DNA from 3 places in the Metabacillus sp. KJ11-3 genome. Region 1 is predicted to be linked to each of the others. Evidence: riboswitches for the same ligand, from Rfam matches in the RefSeq annotation. Region 1 holds a riboswitch; each other region holds the start of a gene.
The links. Region 1 has a riboswitch for glycine ahead of gcvT (glycine cleavage system aminomethyltransferase GcvT). Riboswitches for the same ligand answer to the same signal wherever they lie in the genome.
Positions count from the first base shown of each region.

Region 2: another riboswitch for glycine. It lies ahead of glyA (serine hydroxymethyltransferase); the one in region 1 lies ahead of gcvT (glycine cleavage system aminomethyltransferase GcvT).
Region 3: another riboswitch for glycine. It lies ahead of AC0L8O_RS22945 (amino acid permease); the one in region 1 lies ahead of gcvT (glycine cleavage system aminomethyltransferase GcvT).

Region 1 is NZ_CM147865.1:1,157,900-1,164,828, reverse strand. It holds gene AC0L8O_RS06015 (methyl-accepting chemotaxis protein) at 1-404, shown strand, start outside; gene gcvPB (aminomethyl-transferring glycine dehydrogenase subunit GcvPB) at 461-1,918, opposite strand; gene gcvPA (aminomethyl-transferring glycine dehydrogenase subunit GcvPA) at 1,911-3,257, opposite strand; gene gcvT (glycine cleavage system aminomethyltransferase GcvT) at 3,307-4,407, opposite strand; glycine riboswitch at 4,606-4,695, opposite strand; partial or broken gene AC0L8O_RS05995 (DEAD/DEAH box helicase) at 5,015-6,701, shown strand; gene AC0L8O_RS05990 (YqhG family protein) at 6,717-6,929, shown strand, end outside.
Region 2 is NZ_CM147865.1:3,487,479-3,494,407, reverse strand. It holds gene AC0L8O_RS17360 (BCCT family transporter) at 1-55, opposite strand, end outside; gene zwf (glucose-6-phosphate dehydrogenase) at 555-2,063, shown strand; gene gnd (phosphogluconate dehydrogenase (NAD(+)-dependent, decarboxylating)) at 2,142-3,047, shown strand; glycine riboswitch at 3,398-3,499, shown strand; partial or broken gene glyA (serine hydroxymethyltransferase) at 3,740-4,989, shown strand; gene AC0L8O_RS17340 (serine dehydratase beta chain) at 5,005-5,517, shown strand; gene sdaAA (L-serine ammonia-lyase, iron-sulfur-dependent, subunit alpha) at 5,517-6,398, shown strand; gene gcvT (glycine cleavage system aminomethyltransferase GcvT) at 6,413-6,929, shown strand, end outside.
Region 3 is NZ_CM147865.1:4,590,603-4,597,531, forward strand. It holds gene AC0L8O_RS22935 (beta-glucoside-specific PTS transporter subunit IIABC) at 1-1,777, shown strand, start outside; gene bglA (6-phospho-beta-glucosidase BglA) at 1,791-3,230, shown strand; glycine riboswitch at 3,556-3,635, shown strand; gene AC0L8O_RS22945 (amino acid permease) at 3,803-5,149, shown strand; gene AC0L8O_RS22950 (L-lactate dehydrogenase) at 5,432-6,361, shown strand; partial or broken gene AC0L8O_RS22955 (L-lactate permease) at 6,398-6,556, shown strand; partial or broken gene AC0L8O_RS22960 (L-cystine transporter) at 6,802-6,929, shown strand, end outside.

The DNA of each region.
Region 1 (6,929 bases):
TCGCGAAGTATATACAAGAACTAATCATACAATCCACACAAGCTGGAGATAATGTAAAAGAGACTGATGTCGTATTAGCCATGATTAAGAAGGTTGCTGATCAAACAAATCTGCTTGGGCTAAATGCAGCAATAGAAGCAGCACGTGCAGGTGAAAAAGGAAAAGGATTTGAAGTTGTAGCAAATGAAATTAGAAAGTTTTCCAGAGAAACCGTTTCTTCTACCCAAAAGGTCAATGAAATTACGGGACAAATCCAAAAGGTAACAAAGCAAATGGCAGACTCAATTAAGGAAATGGATAAGATCGGTAGTGATCAAGCAACATCCATGCAGCAAATTTCCAACTCAGTAATAGAAATTGAACACCTTTCAAAACGTCTGAATGAATATGCACATAAATTATAATGACTTGAAAAACATTACAAAAAATGACCTACAAACAAAGTAGGTCATTTTCACGTTTATCGCTGATATTTTAAGATTGGCTTTCTTGCTGCCGTTGTTTCGTCCAATCTCTTTACAACAGTTGTGTGCGGTGCTTCCTGCACAACTTCTGGTGTTTCTTCTGCTTCTTTTGCGATCTGAATCATTGCATCAACAAATGCATCAAGCGTTTCCTTTGATTCTGTTTCGGTTGGTTCGATCATGATACACTCCTCAACGTTTAACGGGAAATAAATCGTTGGAGGATGATAACCAAAGTCAAGTAACCTCTTTGCAATATCAAGTGTGCGAACACCTAATTTCTTCTGACGTCTACCTGATAAAACAAACTCATGTTTACAATGTTGATTAAATGGGAGATCATAATATGGTGCGAGACGGCGCATCATATAGTTGGCATTTAACACAGCATATTCTGTTACAGCCTTTAAGCCGTCAGGACCCATTGTACGGATATACGTATATGCTCGGACATTGATCCCGAAGTTCCCGTAGAATGGCTTCACACGACCTATCGAATTAGGTCGGTTGTAATCAAAATGATAACCTTCTTCTGTTTTTATTAATACAGGCTTCGGTAAATACGGGATTAAATCAGCTTTCACACCTACCGGACCAGAACCAGGACCACCGCCACCATGAGGACCAGTAAATGTTTTATGAAGATTAAGGTGAACAACGTCAAATCCCATATCACCTGGTCTCGCTTTACTTAAAACAGCATTTAAGTTAGCTCCATCATAATAAAGCTTACCGCCGGCATCATGAACAATTTGAGCCATTTCCAAAATATGTGCTTCAAATAATCCCAACGTATTTGGATTTGTTAACATTAAAGCAGCTGTTTGATCATCAACTACACGGCGTAAATCCTTCAAATCCACTAATCCATTTTCGTCTGACTTAACTGTAATTGTCTCAAAACCTGCTACTGTAGCAGATGCTGGATTTGTACCATGTGCTGAGTCAGGAACAATGACCTTTGTTCTTTTCGTATCATTGTTTGCTTCATGATAGGCACGAATCATCATAAGACCAGTCCACTCCCCATGAGCACCTGCCGCAGGTTGAAGAGTAACTTCGTCCATTCCCGTAATTTCTTTTAAATGCTCCTGTAGATCAAATAGCAACTCCATTGCTCCCTGTACTGTTGACTCGTCCTGTAGAGGGTGGATATGTGCAAGACCTGCAATACGCGCAACATTTTCATTGATTTTCGGGTTATATTTCATCGTGCATGAACCTAATGGGTAAAAACCGGAATCAACTCCATGGTTCCGCTTCGATAAAGCTGTGTAATGTCTCATAATATCCAGCTCTGACACCTCAGGGAGCAATGCCTCTTCTGTACGAATATAATCAGCAGGAATTAGTTCATCTAATGACAATTCATCGACTTCAAGCTCTGGTAAGCTATACCCAATACGTCCTTCTTTGCTTAATTCAAAGATTAATGCTTGATCTTGATTACTCATTGTCATCCCCCAATTCCTTCACAAGTGTGTCAATTTCGTCTTTTGTTCGCAGCTCTGTCACCGCAATCAGCATATGATTTTCAAAAACTGGATCTACTTTTCCTAAATCATAACCACCTATGATGCCCTTTTCTAAAAGCTGTTTGTTGACCTCTGAAATAGGTTTAGAAAGCTTTATAACAAACTCATTAAAGATTGGTTGATCGAACGGAATCTCTAAACCCGCTTTTAAACAGGCTCTTTTTGCATAGTTGGCTTTTTGGATATTTTGAATCGCCATTTCCTTAACACCCTTTTTCCCTAAAGCTGTCATAGCTACAGAGGCAGCAAGAGCGTTTAATGCTTGATTTGAGCAAATATTAGAAGTCGCTTTATCTCGTCGAATATGCTGTTCACGTGCTTGAAGTGTTAAAACAAACCCGCGTTTTCCGTTTTCATCTGTTGTTTGACCAACAAGTCGCCCTGGAACTTTACGTAGTAATTTCGTTGTTACAGCAAAATAACCGCAATGTGGTCCTCCAAATGCTGTAGGAATTCCAAATGGCTGCGCATCACCTGCAACAATATCAGCACCAAACGCTCCCGGAGGTGTTAATGCACCTAAAGCAAGAGGGTTTGATGAAACAATAAACATACTTTTACCAGTATGTGCAACCGGCTCAATCTCTTTTAATGGCTCAATTGAACCAAAAAAGTTTGGATATTGAACTAAAACCGCTGCTACATCCTCATCCATTTCTTGCTTTAATGCCTCTATATCTGTTACACCGTTTTTAACAGGAACCTCGATCACTTCAATATATTGGCCTGCTGCATATGTCTTTACCACATCACGTGTTTCCGGATTAACAGCCTTCGAAATAAGGACTTTCTTCTTTTTGGTTTGTCCTGCTGCTAGCATTGCTGCTTCAGCCAACGCTGTTCCACCATCATACATGGATGAGTTCGCCACATCCATTCCGGTTAGCTCACAAATCATCGTTTGAAATTCAAAGATTGCCTGTAGTTCCCCTTGAGAAATCTCAGGTTGATAAGGAGTATATGCCGTGTAAAATTCCGAGCGGGATATCACATGGTCAACAATAATTGGCATGTAATGATCATAAACTCCTGCACCTAGGAATGAAGCATTCTTGCGTAAATCATTATTTTTTGCTGCAAGTTGTGATAATTCTTTAAGGAGCTCTGTTTCAGATTTTGCTTGTTTAATCTTATACTCTCCCTTAAAACGAACACTCTCAGGAATATCCTGAAAAAGCTCATCTACTGTTTGAACACCAATTGCTTGAAGCATTTCCTGCTTGTCTTGCTCTGTCATTGGTAGGTAACGATGATTCATAGCTAAAAATCTCCTCTCAGATTCCATTCGGATATATAAGTTAGCGTCATTATTTGGATCTTTTATAAAAAGGTGTAGCAACCACTTTAGCCTTTAAGCGTTTTTTCCTAATTTGCACTTCGATTTCTGTACCTAGTTGTGTAAATTCAGATTTTAGTAGAGCTAAACCAATATTCTTCTTTAAAGTCGGGGATTGAGTTCCTGTTGTAACAACACCTATTAATTCTCCACCTGCAAAAACCTCATAGCCATGGCGTGGAATCCCTTTTTCCAACAACTCAATTCCAATTAACTTACGAGCTGTTCCCTTTTCCTTTTGTTTCGTTAAAACGGCTTTTCCGTTAAACTCTGCTTCTTTGTTCGTTTTCACCGCAAATCCAATACCCGCTTCTATAGGAGTTATATCTTTTGATAGCTCTTGACCATACAAAGGTAACGCTGCTTCAAAACGTAATGTATCTCTGGCACCAAGTCCACATGGAATAACCCCTTTACTTTTACCGGCCTCAAGGATGTTTTCCCATAACGTTACAGCATCATTTGAATCACAATATAACTCAAACCCATCCTCACCTGTATAACCTGTTCTTGAAATTAGCACATCAACACCAGCAATTTTTATGCCATTCTTAAACTTAAAGAACTTGATCTCAGATAAATCTGTATCCGTTAATGTTTGGAGAACCTCTTCAGCCACTGGTCCTTGCAGAGCAAGAAGAGCATATTCTTCCGATTTGTTTACAATTGAGACATTCCCATTCTTATTGGATACTAGCCACTTCAGATCTTTTTCAATGTTCGAAGCATTAATCACAAGTAAATAATCATTTTCCGCTCTTTTATAGATAAGTAAATCGTCCACTGTTCCGCCATCTTCATAGCACATAGCTGTATATTGAGCGCCTCCAGACTTAAGTAGAGACACATCATTTGTTACAACCTTTTGTAAAAAAGCTAAACTATCTTCCCCTCGAACCTCGACCTCTCCCATATGTGATACGTCAAATAACCCTGCTTTTGTTCGAACTGCTTCATGTTCATCCTTAATAGAAGTAAATTGAACAGGTAAATCCCAGCCTCCAAAATCAATTGTCTTGGCACCATACTCTTTATAAAGATCGAATAAAGGTGTTCGATGTAGTTCTGACATGTGGACTACTCCTTCCGTTTTTAAAAAATGCATCAAAAAAAGGACATAGAACTCCCATTTACATATGGAAGTCTCTGTCCTTTTTACCTGAAAGTTTACCTTATGGATGATGATGACTAAAAAAAGACATACTACCACCTCATACGGCTTTCCCCTTTGGTAGTTTACGTGAACTCACGCAAACACTCTCCAGAGTCGCGTCAAATAAGAGTCTTTTTGCCTGAGAGATTCACAATTGTTTGCTCCTTCGGCGCTATAATTAGCTATAGTCTCTCCCCTTATTCTCATCCGCACATATTTTGTTTTTGTGTTGGTTATACTACTAAAACTTGAATTATGACATTTGACATTTTAAACATTTGCATTTCATAGCGAATGAAAGCGTTAAGCTGACTGAAAGATATGAAAATGATGAACTTTCTTACTAACATCCTACCATGTGAGCAGACTTTCGACAATCATTTTTTATCTTAACATTAAAATTATTTTCAAGTTAAATGTTCGGTTTTTATCGATTAAATTATATTTTTATATTGTTTTTCACATATTACAAGAAAAATCGTGAACATTCTAAATAAGTAATTATCACGAAAGGACTGTCTTTACAATGAATATAAAGACGAACTTCGATTCTTCCTGGCAGAATGGGTTTCTAGAAAAATTAGAAAATGATGGTCCGTGGGCAAATTGGGAGCTGTACAAGCTTGCCTATGAAGTACAAAAAAATACACAAGTACCATCATTTGAAGGTTTACAAGCTCCAAAGCACTTGCCACACTTTACACCCCTACCTCATCAGTTGGAGGTAGCACAACGAGTAGTGGAAAACATGAATGGAAAAGCGATCCTTGCTGATGAAGTTGGTTTAGGGAAAACAATTGAAGCAGGTCTCATTTTAAAAGAATATATGATTCGGGGACTGGTCAAAAAAGTACTCATTCTCGTCCCGGCATCACTTGTTTCACAATGGGCCCGTGAATTAAATGAAAAATTTTTTATCCCTGCGGTAGAACAAAAGAAAAGCTATGTGTGGGAAGCATGTGATGTTGTTGTTTCGTCTATTGATACAGCTAAAAGAAGCCCACACCGAGACATTGTCTATAACCAGAACTATGATTTAGTCATTATTGATGAGGCACACAAGCTAAAAAATAATAAAACAAAAAACTATGAATTTGTTCAAAATTTAAAGAAGAAATATTGTTTACTATTAACAGCAACACCTGTTCAGAATAGAGTAGAAGAAATTTTCAACTTAGTATCTTTATTAAAGCCGGGTCATCTAGGGAACGAAGCCTATTTTTCAGATGTTTTTTCTGCGAAGGAGCGTTCAATCGAAGACCATGAGCAATTACGTGAGCTCATTAATAAGGTTATGATCCGAAATCGACGCGGTGACACAGGTATTGATTGGCCAAAGCGTAATGTTGAAACAGTACCGATTGAATTTTCTGAAACGGAACAACATCTATATGACACAATCACTGCTCTAAAGTCATCTTCACAATATGCTGCAAATACCTTCTCTATCATGACCCTACAGCGGGAAGCCTTGCAGTAGCCGCGAAGCTGTCTATATGACGTTAAAAAAAATGCTTGATCGGCCCGATGAAGAGGAACCAGCCCTCGCTAATGAAGTGATCAAAGATATTATGATGGCCATTGACGGTGTTACTCAAAACTCGAAAGCATTAAAGGTAGTAGAGTTGATTAAGCAACTGGATGATAAAGTCATTATTTTCACCGAATATCGTGCAACACAATTTTATTTACAGTGGTTTCTTCAGCAGCACGGCATTACGTCTGTTCCTTTTCGTGGCGGCTTTAAAAGAGGAAAAAAAGATTGGATGAAGGAACTCTTTAAAAATCGTGTTCAGGTACTAATTGCAACAGAAGCCGGTGGTGAAGGAATCAACCTTCAATTTTGTCATAATATTATCAATTATGATTTACCATGGAACCCAATGCGATTAGAACAACGAATTGGCCGTATTCACCGTTTAGGACAAGAACAAGACGTTAACATATACAATATGGCAACCAAAAACACGGTTGAAGAACATATATTAACTCTTTTATATGACAAAATACATTTATTTGAAAAAGTCATTGGTGACCTTGATGAAATTCTCACTCGATTAGAAATAAAAAACTTTGAAGAACATATACAAGACATTATGTATCATTCAAAAAATGACAGAGAAATGAAAATTAAAATGGAGAATTTAACATCTATTCTTGATTATGCACAAGCTTCACAAGAACAACGTAAAGCAGCAAGCGGAGATAAGTAGAAAGGCGGCTAAAGTATGCAGCAAGAGCAAATTCATCACTTTTTAGAAAGTTTTTTCACATCCAACTCCTGTGAAGTTCTTGAAAACAAAGAAGGATATATAACCGTACAACTTACAATTGAAATGGATAAGCTGTTAATGAACAGACCTTTTTACTGGCATTACCTTGAAAAAACAAACGGGGTCCCAAACCCAATGAAGCTTACGCTCATCACAGACCAGAATCGT
Region 2 (6,929 bases), 2.3 Mb from region 1:
TTAGTAAGATCGAAATAAAAAATAAGCTGTTTAAATATAAATGCTTGGTTTTCATCCATATCTCTCCTTTTCGTTTAGATTCTATCGCCAATTTCATTTTTTGTTGTGGAAAATAAATATATTACATTCGATGACAAGCATCATTGAGGTGAATAGGTGCTAGTACTCCTGGTCAAGACTTTATGTGCATATTCTTTGAGGTAACCTAATAACTAAAAATCAATTAAATAGTTGGAAAGCATAACGTCAACTCCTTGTATATTTATATGAAATAGTTAAGTACATTTTTATATTAGATTAGAGGTTTTACACAATAGATTTGGTAGGAAATGTAACGGAATATTTTAGCGGGAAAAGTTTCTTCTTACTAAATATCAAATTGAAAGAAGTATGAAGTGATGTCATGAATGATAAATAATCCTTCAAGTATACTTTTCAATACTAGATGATAATAAAGTGCGTACTTATATTTTATATTTGCAGATTTTATACTTTATTTATCGAACGATTGAGTTAATGTTTACCAAAGAGGAGGAGAAAAAATGAATGAGGTAATGATCTCACAGGTTTTTAACACTAAAGGGTATAACTCTAATACAAAATTAAGGTTAGAGCCTGTAAGCTTTATATTGTTTGGAGCAACAGGGGATTTAGCCAAAAGGAAGATATTTCCGGCATTATATCAACTTTATCTAGTTAATCGTTTACCTCATTGTATTTCTGTTATTGGTGTAGGGAAAAAGAAACTATCTGATTATTCATTCCAAATGCATGTAAAAAATTCAATTTATGAGTATTCTAGAGTATCAAATATCGATGGTGAAAAATTATCTGAATTTCTTAGCTACTTCTCATATCAAAGTCTTGATGTAACTGAATGTGAGGGATATACCAAATTGTTTGAAACTGTAAAAACTCAAGAGGAGCAGTTTGGTATTCCTGAGAATCGATTGTTTTACTTGTCTGTTTCACCTGAATATTTTGAAGACATTGCAAGAAACCTAAATAAGACTGGATTTGGTTCTACTAAGGGCTGGAGAAGACTTATTATTGAAAAACCTTTTGGACATGATCTAAAAACAGCGCAAGAGCTAAATAATAAATTAGTTCATGAGTTTAACGAAGAAGAGATTTATCGTATTGATCATTATCTTGGTAAGCCGATGGTTCAAAACTTGGAATCTTATGACTTTAAAGATTCTTTATTCCGAGAACTTTGGAATAGTAACTATGTTGCAAATGTTCAAATTACTGCTAGTGAAACAGTTGGAGTGGAGGAACGTGCAGGGTACTATGATCAAGCGGGAGCAATACGTGATATGGTTCAAAATCATCTAATGCAACTTTTAATGATGACATCTATGAATATCCCAAATAATGTAGATGCCGATGTAATCGTAAATGAAAAAAGAAAAATTATTGAATCACTAAGACCTCTACAAAAACTCGAAGTCGAAAACAATATTATTCGTGCACAATATGGTCCAGGAGAAATTCATAATCGTAAGGTTGTTGGTTACAGGGAAGAGTTAGGAGTTAGCCGTACTTCAGACAATGATACTTTTGTTGCAGCCCGTATGTGGATTGATAATTGTACCTGGACTGGAGTACCTTTTTATATTCGAACTGGTAAAAGAATGAAAGAAAAATCAACGAGAATTGTGATTAAGTTCAAAGAAGAATTAAAGAGTTTAGAAGTATTTAAAGAGAAAATGATCGTTCCTATACAGGTAGTAATTACAGTGAATCCTGAGGAAAAGGTTAGTTTAAAAATAAATATGAAAAACCCATTAACAAATTCAACGGAACCAATCCATATTGATTTTTCTTCTAAAGTAGCTAATGGACCTGAAGCATATGAGCTTTTGTTATTTGATGCCTTAAGAGGTGAATCGAAATTTTTTGTTCATTGGGATGAAGTAGAATTAACATGGAGATGGGTACAGCCAGTATTGGAGGCATTTAAAGAGAACCTTGTTCCACTTCATCATTATGACTCAGGTTCAATGGGACCAGATGCCGCAGATTCTTTATTAGAGGCAGATGGGTTTGAATGGATTTAATAGTTTCATAAGGTTAAAACACCATATTGCATGGAAATGAATGATGAATGAGTACGAAGTATAGAGAGGAGCATCTGGATGGAGATTGGCTTAATTGGATTAGGTAAAATGGGAATAAACTTATCAAAAAACTTAATCGATCATCATTATAAAGTTAAAGCCTTTGATTTAGATCAACAGGTTGTTGAAGAAATGGGGAAATATGGAGTTAGAGGTGCATCGAATTTAACTGAATTAGTGAATTTATTACCACAGCCAAGGGTTCTATGGTTAATGGTCCCTCATTCAGTTGTTGATTCGATCATAAATGAACTTATCCCATTACTGGATAATGGTGATATTGTGATTGATGCAGGAAATTCCCATTATAAAAAAACAATTCTACGATATAACCAACTAAGAGAATACGGAATTAGCTACATGGACGTTGGGACTTCCGGAGGAATGGAAGGAGCACGAAATGGAGCTTGTTATATGGTTGGTGGTGATAAGGATACTTGGGAATATGTTAAAGCTATCTTCCGAGATACAGCAGTAAGAGATGGTTATTTGTATGCCGGGGAAGCTGGTAGTGGACACTTTTTAAAAATGGTTCATAACGGGATTGAATATGGAATGATGGCAGCCATTGGAGAAGGATTTGAAGTCTTAGAAAAAAGTGAATTCAATTATGATTATGAGAATGTAGCAAAAGTGTGGAATCATGGTTCAGTTATTCGTTCATGGCTTATGGAGTTAATGGAACGTGCTTTTTCAAAAGATTCCAAATTAGAAGATATTAAAGGTATTATGAACTCTTCAGGAGAAGGGAAATGGACAGTTGAAACGGCTCTCGATCTCCAAACGGCGACACCTATCATCGCATTATCTTTACTAATGCGCTATCGTTCACTTGAAGAAGACACCTTTACTGGAAAAGTCGTAGCTGCTCTCCGTTCGGAATTTGGTGGGCATGCTGTAGAAAATAGTAGAGAGAATCAATGAGTTGAAGAGGTAATTAGCTGGATAGGAATTGAGTGAAACTTTATATTTTAAATAATGATAGCTAGTATCATTTTTAACCGTTATACATGATTGAAAAGAAACAGTATTATACTATTAAGCCATTAAATTATTATTTAATTATTCTATTATGATTAAGGGGAAGGTAAGCCAAGAAAACATTCAAATGCTTTCCATAAAAAGTGGAGCCGTCTGTATGTAAATACCAAATGAGCATTTCGTTATCGATCTACATCCTGAGTTCTCAAATGTAGCGGTTGCTAAGGTTTTTCTAGCACTGGTTTAAATTTCCAAATGGAGATTACAATATATTAGTAAGTGAATAAGAGCGGATGACAGTTGTGGGAGAGTGCAAGAAACACGCCACCGAAGGAGCAAGTTCCAAAAATACCCTTGGAATAAATCTCTCAGGTAGATGGAACTACAACTGGACGCAACTCTGGAGAGCGCGTATATGGTTATGACGCCACCAAAGGGGAAGACTCTAAGAATGATAGAGTTTAAACTCTCAGGTAAAAGGACAGAGAAGGGGAGCTGACGCTACACTACCCCTTTCTGTCCTTTTTGTGTACAAAAAGGTAGTGAAGCATCCTATGTTAAACAGTTTTTTTAGAAAAGAAGACTAGTAGCTGACTTTTAAAGAAAACTGATCTGTCTTCAAGGAGGAAAAAAATATGGGTTTGCAAAAAAAAGATTCTATCATTTTTGAAGTGATTGAGCAGGAGAAGAGCCGCCAGCATCAAACGCTAGAGTTAATTGCATCAGAAAACTTTGTTAGCGAAGATGTCTTAGAAGCAATGGGAAGCATCATGACAAATAAGTATGCAGAAGGTTATCCAGAAAAGCGCTATTATGGCGGGTGCGAGTTTGTTGACGTAGCCGAGCAAGTAGCGATTCAGCGTCTAACGAAATTATTTGGGGCTAAATATGCGAATGTTCAGCGCACTCGGGTGCACAAGCTAATTTAGCTGTTTTTTACGCATTGCTAACGCCAGGAGATAAAGTGATGGGAATGGATCTTTCCCATGGTGGTCACTTAACACATGGAAGTCCTGTCAGCATATCGGGTAAATGGTTTGACATTGTGTCCTACGGTGTAAGAGAAGATACTCACTTGATTGATTATGATGAAGTAGAAAACATTGCGAAAAAAGAGAAACCAAAGTTAATTATTGCAGGGGCAAGTGCTTATCCAAGAACGATTGACTTTAAACGCTTTAAAAACATTGCTGATCAAGTTGGGGCGAAATTTATGGTCGACATGGCGCATATTGCAGGACTTGTTGCTGCGGGTCTTCATCCATCACCAATTCCATATGCAGATGTCGTAACAAGCACGACACACAAAACCTTGAGAGGACCGCGCGGTGGGATTATTTTAACAAATGATGAAGAAATCATAAGAGCTGTGAATAAGGCTGTTTTCCCAGGTATTCAGGGTGGACCACTGATGCACATCATTGCAGCTAAAGCAGTTGCCTTTAATGAAGCGCTTCAGCCCAGCTTTAACACTTATGCCAAGCAAGTAATTATTAATGCAAAAATTCTAAGTGAAACATTAAAAAATGAAGGAGCAACACTTGTTTCTGAAGGTACAGATAACCATATTGTCCTATTAGATGTTCGCCCATGGGGCTTAACCGGTAAAGAAGCTGAAAAATTATTGGAAGAAGCAGGTATTACAGCTAATAAAAACACGATTCCATACGATCCAGAGAGCCCGTTTGTGACTAGCGGCATTCGTATGGGGACTGCTGCACTAACAACTCGTGGAATGCAATGGGAAGAGATGGTGAAAATTGGTGAAATAATCGCTGAAGTTTTAAAGAGTAAAGGGGAAATAGCTGTCCTAGAAAAAGCAAGAGAAACAACGAAAGTTATTTGCGGGACGTATCCTTTGTTTCAACAACCAATTCATGTTTAGAGGAGTGTGAACATCATGGAATTTCAGAGTTGTTTTGACATTATTGGTCCAATCATGGTAGGCCCCTCAAGCTCTCATACAGCAGGAGTGGTATCAATAGGGAAATTTATTCATGAGTTGGTAGGTGGATGTCCAGAAGAGGCTAAGATTATTTTTTACGATTCCTTTGCTGAAACCTATCAAGGTCATGGAACTGATAAAGCATTGATTGGTGGCTTGATTGGGCTAAGAACAGATGATTTGCGTATTAAACAATCATTAGAATTAGCAGAAAAGAATGGGGTAAAGTACGAGTTGGAATTTGAAGTTCACTGCGACTATTTTCCCCATCCAAATACAACGGTTGTAATAGCGAAGCGTGATCATTGCGTTGTAAAGGTTGGTGGTGTATCACTTGGGGGCGGTATATCAAAAATCTTTATGATCAACGAAGAGATGGTTGATATTCGACTAAGCACAGATGATGACCACGCAGCCCTTATCAAAGAGTTTCAACAATGCAGGAAAGTGTACCCGGGGTTACTTTAATGAACATTCAGTCCATGAAAGAGTTGATTGTTACTTGTCAGAGTGAACAAAAAACCATAGGTGAAATGATGTTGATGTTGGAGATGGAAAAGTCCGGAAAAGAGAAAGAAACCATTTTCCGAATGATGGAAGAGCGTTTAATAAAAATGAAGGAAGCCGTTGACAACGGTGTAAAAGATCGCTCAGCTGCACCAAGTGGTATTTCTGGCGGTGATGCTGTGAAAATGTATGAGTATTCGACACAAGGTAAATCACTTTCGGGAAACTATATTAGCGATGCAATGACTTATTCATTAGCAACATCTGAAAGCAATGCGCGAATGGGAGTAATTGTTGCGACTCCGACTGCGGGAGCAGCTGGAATCTTACCTGGTGTATTGTTTTCACTGAAGAAAAATGATCACTATTCTAATAAAGAGCTAGTTACGGGTTTGTTTACGGCAAGCATGCTAGGTTACGTCATTGCAAATCGCTCCTTTATTTCAGGAGCAGCAGGAGGCTGTCAAGCAGAAGTAGGATCTGCAACAGCTATGGCTGCTGGAACAATCGTCGAGATGAAAGGAGGCACTCCGGAACAAGCCGTAAACGCGACTGCTATTGCCTTGAAATCACTACTAGGCTTAGTATGTGATCCTGTTGCAGGACTTGTTGAAGTACCTTGTATTAAACGAAATGTCATTGGAACATCAATCGCCTTTTCAGCGGCAGATTTATCTCTTGCTGGTGTCGAAAGCCGGATCCCCTGCGATGAGGTCATTGAGGCCATGTATAATATTGGAAAAGAAATGCCACGAACCTTAAGGGAAACCGCACTTGGTGGGCTAGCAACAACAGAAACAGGTACTCAAGTAAAAGATAGATTATTTTGTAAAAAAACGTAAGTGGAGGTGTAAGAATGGAAACAACATTATTAAAAAGAACACTGCTATTTGACATATATAAAAATTATGGTGCAAAGGTGATTAATTTTGGAGGATGGGCATTACCAGTCCAATATTCAAGTATTTTGGAAGAGCATCAGGTTGTTCGAACAAAAGCAGGGCTTTTTGATGTTTCTCACATGGGAGAGGTGTTAATTGAAGGGAAGGATGCAGAAAGTTTTATAAACACTCTAGTCACAAATGATATGACAAAGCTTCACACCAATCAGGCGCAATATACTGCGATGTGTTATCCAGACGGTGGGACCGTCGATGACTTAATTGTTTATAAGTTGAAAAATGAAAAGTTTCTCCTTGTTATTAACGCATCAAACATTGAGAGAGATGTAAATTGGATGGAACAGCATGCTACAGGAGAGGTAAATATTACAAATATTTCAGGTGATGTAGCTCAGCTTGCCATTCAAGGTCCAAAGTCAGAAAGCATTTTGCAAAAGTTAACGGATATAGATTTATCAACCATTGGTTTCT
Region 3 (6,929 bases), 1.7 Mb from region 1:
TTCAAATCCAAAGGCAAAACAAGCAGTAGCTGCGATGCCTGGAGTTATAACAGTTGTAGAGAACAGTGGTCAATTCCAAGTTGTTATTGGCCAACATGTTGGAGAAGTTTTTGATAAGTTTTCAGGTTTAGTTAACCTTGAAACGACAGAGGAGCAAGGCAAAAGTGAAGGAACTATTTTAAACCGGGTCATTGCTACAATGTCTGCTGTTTTTGCACCTTTTATTTACATTTTAGCTGCAGCAGGTATTTTACAAGGATCATTAATTATCATTAATTTATTCTCAGCTGGTTTTGCAGAAACCGGAACGTATCAAGTTTTGAGCTTTATTTCATGGGCACCATTTACCTTTTTACCAATTTTCATAGCCATGACGGCAGCAAAACATTTTAAAACAAACGTTTATATTGCAGTTGCCTGCTGTGCTGCATTAGTTAGTCCGACTTGGGCAGAAATGGCTGCACAGATTTCATCAGGAACAAGCATTTCATTCTTAGGTATGCCATTAAGTGAAACGGTTTACACATCTTCTGTTTTACCGCCATTATTTTTAGTATGGTTCTTATCTTATCTTGAAAGATTTTTAAACAAGAGAATGAATGAAATTGTTCGACCATTATTTGTTCCACTTTTATGTATGGTCATTATGGTACCATTAACAATTTTAGTAATCGGACCTCTATCAACAATGGGAGCTAACGGGGTTGCGAATGGTTATAACTTCTTAGCGGAAAATGTACCTGCTTTGGCTGGTGCCATCATTGGTGGGTTATGGCAAATATTAGTTATCTTCGGTGTTCACTGGGGTGTTACACCTATGGTGCTTGCAAACTTTGATTTATACGGTAGAGATTCTTTCCAAGCGTATCAAACGATTGCCGTTATTGCACAGATCGGGGCAGTGCTTGGTGTTATTCTTAAAGCTAAGAGTCAAGAAGTTCGTAAAGTCAGCGTTTCAGCTGGTGTAACGGGGTTGTTTGGTATTACAGAACCAGCTATTTATGGTGTTACATTAAGATTTAAAAAGCCATTTATCTTCGGTGCTATTTCTGGTGCAGTTGGTGCGATCGTGGCTAGCTTCTTTAATCCTTATTATTTTGCATATGCTGGTCTCCCAGGTCCGCTAACGATTGTAAATGGTATTAATTCAGATTACCCACTGTCTGTATGGGGAATTTTAATTGGGGTTGCGATTGCGATAATTCTACCAGTCGTTTTAATTCAGATTTTTGGCTTTGGTGAGGATAAAGCAAAAGAAGCTGGAAGTGAAGAGTCAATAGAACAAAAAAGCGCAACTCAACAGCAAAGCAATTCTGAAGGAAGCGAGGAATTCGTAGCTGCTCCGTTAACGAGTCAAGTCATTCCACTTTCAGAAGTTCAAGATGAAGTATTTAGTTCAGGTGCTATGGGTCCGGGTGTAGCAATTGAGCCATCGGATAATAAATTATATGCACCATTTGATGGAACAGTTGTCATGGTTGCACCAACGAAGCATGCGATTGGGTTACGTTCAAAATCAGGTGTTGAACTATTGGTTCATATTGGTTTAGATACAGTTAAATTAGAAGGAAAACCATTTAATCTTCATGTTGAAGATGGTCAAAAGTTTACCAAAGGTGATCTACTAATTACCTTTGATAAAGAGTTTATCCAAAAAGAAGGAGTCAAGGTTACGACACCTCTTATTATAACGAATGCACACTCTTACAAAGAAATTATCATTGAAAAATTAAAAGATAGTGTATTAGATCAAAAGCTATTAACGGTTATTAAATAAGGAGGAATTAAGCATGAGTAAATTACCTAAAGACTTTTTATGGGGTGGCGCACTAGCTGCCCACCAATTTGAAGGTGGTTGGAATGCAGGTGGTAAAGGACCAAGTGTTGTTGACGTTATGACAGCAGGTGCACATGGAGTACCGAGGGAAATCACGGAAGAAATTGAAGAAAATAAATTTTATCCGAACCATGAAGCAATTGATTTCTACCATAAATATAAGGAGGATATCGCATTATTTGCCGATATGGGGTTAAAATGTCTAAGAACTTCAATTGGATGGAGCCGTATTTTTCCAAAAGGTGATGAAGCTGAACCAAATGAAGCAGGACTACAATTCTATGATGATGTGTTTGATGAATTGCTAAAATACGGTATTGAGCCTGTTATTACACTATCTCACTTTGAAATGCCATTACATCTAGCGAGAGAGTACGGCGGATTTAGAAATCGTAAAGTAGTAGACTATTTTGCGAAATTTGCGGAAGTTTGCTTCGACCGTTATAAAGATAAAGTGAAATATTGGATGACTTTTAACGAGATTAATAACCAAATGGATGTAAACAACCCAATCTTCTTATGGACAAACTCAGGTGTATTAGTCGGTGAAGATGAAAATGCTAAGGAAGTTATGTACCAGACAGCCCACCATGAACTTGTTGCCAGTGCACTTGCTGTAGCAAAGGGAAAAGAAATTAACCCGGACTTACAAATCGGAGCAATGGTTTCACATGTGCCAATTTATCCTTTCTCTTCTAATCCGGAAGATATCATGCTGGCAGAAGAAGAAATGAGACAACGTTATTTCTTCCCTGATGTTCAAGTTCGCGGTTACTATCCAAGCTATGCATTGAAGGAATTTGAAAGAGAAGGATATCAAATCAAAATGGAAGCCGGCGATGATGAGATTTTAAGAAATGGTACTGTTGATTATTTAGGCTTCAGTTACTACATGTCAACGACCGTTAAAAGTGATGTAAATAATGATAATACCGGTGATGTTGTAAATGGTGGACTACCGAATAGTGTTGAAAATCCATACATTAAATCAAGTGACTGGGGCTGGGCAATCGATCCGACTGGGTTACGATATACACTAAATCGTTTTTATGACAGATATCAAATTCCGTTATTTATAGTTGAAAATGGATTTGGTGCAATCGATGTAATGGAAGAGGATGGCTCTATCCATGATCCGGAAAGAATTCAATATTTAAAATCACATATTGAAGCATTAGAAAAAGCGGTCATATACGATGGCGTTGATTTAATCGGATATACACCATGGGGAATCATTGATATCGTCTCATTCACAACTGGCGAAATGAAAAAACGCTATGGCATGATCTATGTTGACCGTGATAATGAAGGAAACGGATCAATGAAGCGTTATAAGAAAGATTCTTTTGAATGGTATAAAAAAGTAATTGAAACAAATGGTGAACAACTATAGTAACTTGTTTCATTTAGACGAAAAATAGAGGCTTTCTGAGCCTCTATTTTTATTGACCAGGAAACTATAAAATGCCTTTGAACTGTGGATAAGTGCGCGACATCCAGCTCCAGCGCCTAGCCCTTCTAGGGTCTAGCCACAAATGAATTGAAGACAAAGAACGTCTTCTATTCATTTGCGTCTTATTTGCCCGAGGCTGATCAAGGCGCTTGCGCTTTTGTTCTTGACAAGGTAAGTGAATAAGACTAGAATTATAAATTATTTGAGAATAATTTTATGTTAAAACTATAATCGAGCTATGATCGCTATGGATGAAACTATAGCAGGAGCAGCTTCTGGAGAGACTGCGGCATTCCGCAGCGCCGAAGGATTCATAATCTCAGGCAAAAGGACAGAAGAGTATAGAATACCTATTTGTTAAACTAATCATTTTACTAGTACAACAAATACTATTTCATATTCTTATGACCAAGAGATTTGGATGATATCCAATCTCTTTTTTTAATGGATTATGTTTATGCTGCTCATTGTGTCACACAATAGATTGTGGCAAATTTTAAGGAGGAGTAGAATTGGTACAACAAGAATTAAAGAGGGATTTAGCCAATCGGCATGTTCAATTGATTGCCATCGGAGGAACTATTGGTACCGGGTTATTCCTAGGATCTGGTAAAGCAATCCAACTGGCAGGTCCGTCTATTATCTTTGCTTATTTAACTGTGGGTATTGCTGTGTTTTTTATTATGCGGGCACTGGGAGAGCTATTGTTATCTAAAGCTGGTTATCAATCATTTACAGACATCGCCCAAGACTATCTTGGCCCAAGAATAGCGTTCGTGACTGGATGGACTTATTGGTTTTGTTGGATTATGATCGCAATGGCCGATATTATTGCTGTCGGTGTTTATGTACAGTATTGGTTTGATATACCTCAATGGGTACCTGCCATTATTTGTTTGATTATTTTATTAGGGTTCAATCTATTAACGGTTAAGCTTTTTGGTGAATTAGAGTTTTGGTTTGCTTTAATAAAAGTTATAACGATCCTCTTATTAATTGGGGTTGGGGTTATTTTACTTGTGATAGGTTTTAAGACCGATGCAGGGGCAGTTACAATCAGAAACCTGTGGGAACACGGTGGAATCTTTCCAAATGGCATTTCAGGTTTCTTACTTTCCTTTCAAATGGTTTTATTTGCTTTTGTTGGTGTAGAGTTAGTGGGTGTATCAGCAGCGGAAACAGCCAATCCAAGAAAAAATATTCCATCGGCTATAAATAAGATTCCTTTAAGAATACTATTTTTCTACATTGGCTCCATTATTGTTCTGTTATGCATTAATCCATGGACCGAACTGAATGCTGAGGAAAGTCCCTTCGTAAAAACATTTAGCTTAATTGGAATTCCAATTGCTGCCGGTATTATTAATTTTGTTGTATTAACGTCTGCTGCTTCTGCCTGCAATAGTGGAATGTTTTCGACAAGCCGGATTCTATATAATTTAAGCAGGAGTAATCAGGCTCCTGCCAACTTAGCAAAACTAAATAAAAATCATGTCCCTGGTAACGCATTGTTCATATCTACACTTGTCGTATCGGTAGGAGCACTCTTGAGCAAACTTATCCCTGCACAAGCCTTTGGACTCGTATCAACGGTAAGTGCTATTTGTTTTATTTGGGTTTGGGGTGTCATTATTGTTTGTCATTTAAAGTATAAAAAAACATTTCCACAATTACATGCTGAGTCAACGTTTAAAGCACCGTTTACGCCATTTGTTAATTATGTAGTTCTAGCGTTATTTGCTATGATTCTTATTATTATGTTATTTGCTAATGAAACACGCTTGGCATTATTACTGACACCATTATGGTTTATTTTAATATTTGCAATGTATTCATATAGAAGAAAAAAGGCAAGTTAAGGTAACATATGTAGAAGTGAGATTCTCTTTTAAAGTGAATCTCACTTTAAGTTTTTTGTTACAAAAAGGTCTTGAACAAATTGAAATATCATGATATATTCTACATGTGAAATACTTCACAATATATTATTTACAAATATATTTTTGGAACCATTTGTGAAATTATTCACAAATGGTAAGCAACTCAATTAATGAATCTATAATAATCACTAAGAAAATTTTTTTATTAAATTATGTGAAATATTTCACAAATTTACAACGCAGCTTCTGGAGGAAAATCAAATGAATATAACATTAGGGAATAAGATTGTATTAGTAGGTAGTGGTGCTGTTGGTTCAAGTTATGCTTATGCATTATTAAATCAGGGCTTATGTGATGATTTGGTCATTGTTGATCTGGATGGAGAAAAGGCAAAAGGGGATATTATGGATTTAAACCATGGTATTGCCTATGCACCTACTCCTATGAACATAAGATACGGTTCATATAAGGATTGTAAGGATGCCGCCCTCGTGGTTATCTGTGCAGGTGCCGCGCAAAAGCCTGGAGAAACAAGATTAGAACTTGTGAATAAAAACGTAAAAATTTTTAAATCTATTGTTGAAAGCATTATGGATTCCGGGTTTAATGGTATCTTCTTAGTTGCAACAAACCCAGTCGATATTCTAGCTTATGCAACTTGGAAATTCTCTGGTCTTCCTAAAGAAAGAGTGATAGGTTCTGGAACTATTTTAGATTCTGCGAGATTTCGTTATTTAGTAGGAAAAGAATTTGATACAGCACCATTAAGTGTTCATGGATATATTATTGGAGAGCATGGTGACTCTCAATTCCCGGTTTGGAGCAGTGTAAATATTGCTGGAACACAGGTTGCAAAAAGGTTATCTGAGGAGAGGAAGGAAGCGATCGCAGTCGAGGTGCGTGATGCTGCCTATGAAATTATTAAAGCAAAAGGTGCCACATATTATGGCATAGCAATGGGGCTAATAAGAATAACGAAAGCCATCTTAAGAAATGAACATGTTGTCCTACCTGTTGGAGCACTAGTAGAAGGGGAATATGGACATCATGATGTTTTTATTGGAATTCCGTCTGTGATTACAAGATACGGCGTTAAAAAGATTGTTGAACTATCACTGACTCAGGATGAAAAAGAGAAGCTTACTAAATCTGTCCAAACCGTAAAAGAGATACAAAATGCAGCCATATAATTTGATTCACATCTTTGACCCATTGGGGGAAACATTATGTTAATGGATACTTTCAATCCTTTTAATAATCTTGGACTTTCAGCATTAATGGCAGCAATTCCTATCCTGTTATTTCTGGTATGCATAACTGTCTGAAAAATGAAGGGAATCCATGCTGCACTATTAAACATAGCCGTTACTTTTCTTATTGCACTTACCCTATTGTTTAAAAAATAAAGTGCAGTTCCTCCTGCAAATTCAAGTCTCTTAGGAATTCATAATCCAAAGAGACTTTTTTAATTTATACTTTTAGAAGAGTATTTAGAAAGGTAATCGGGTAATGAAGTAAGGATAACTCGAATAAATTCTTTATTATGTGCCAATCTCAGCATTTCCTACTTTACATATAGGAATTATGGTGATAATATCTCTATTGTTATATTAAAAAAGGAAGTGAAGAAATGTATATATTCGTCATTCTTAATATTATTATCATGTTATTACTTATTTTTGGTTTATATACTATGCAGAAAAAGCATCTCTCTTTTTCAAAAAGAGTATTTACAAGGCCTGGGATTAGGTGTCCTGT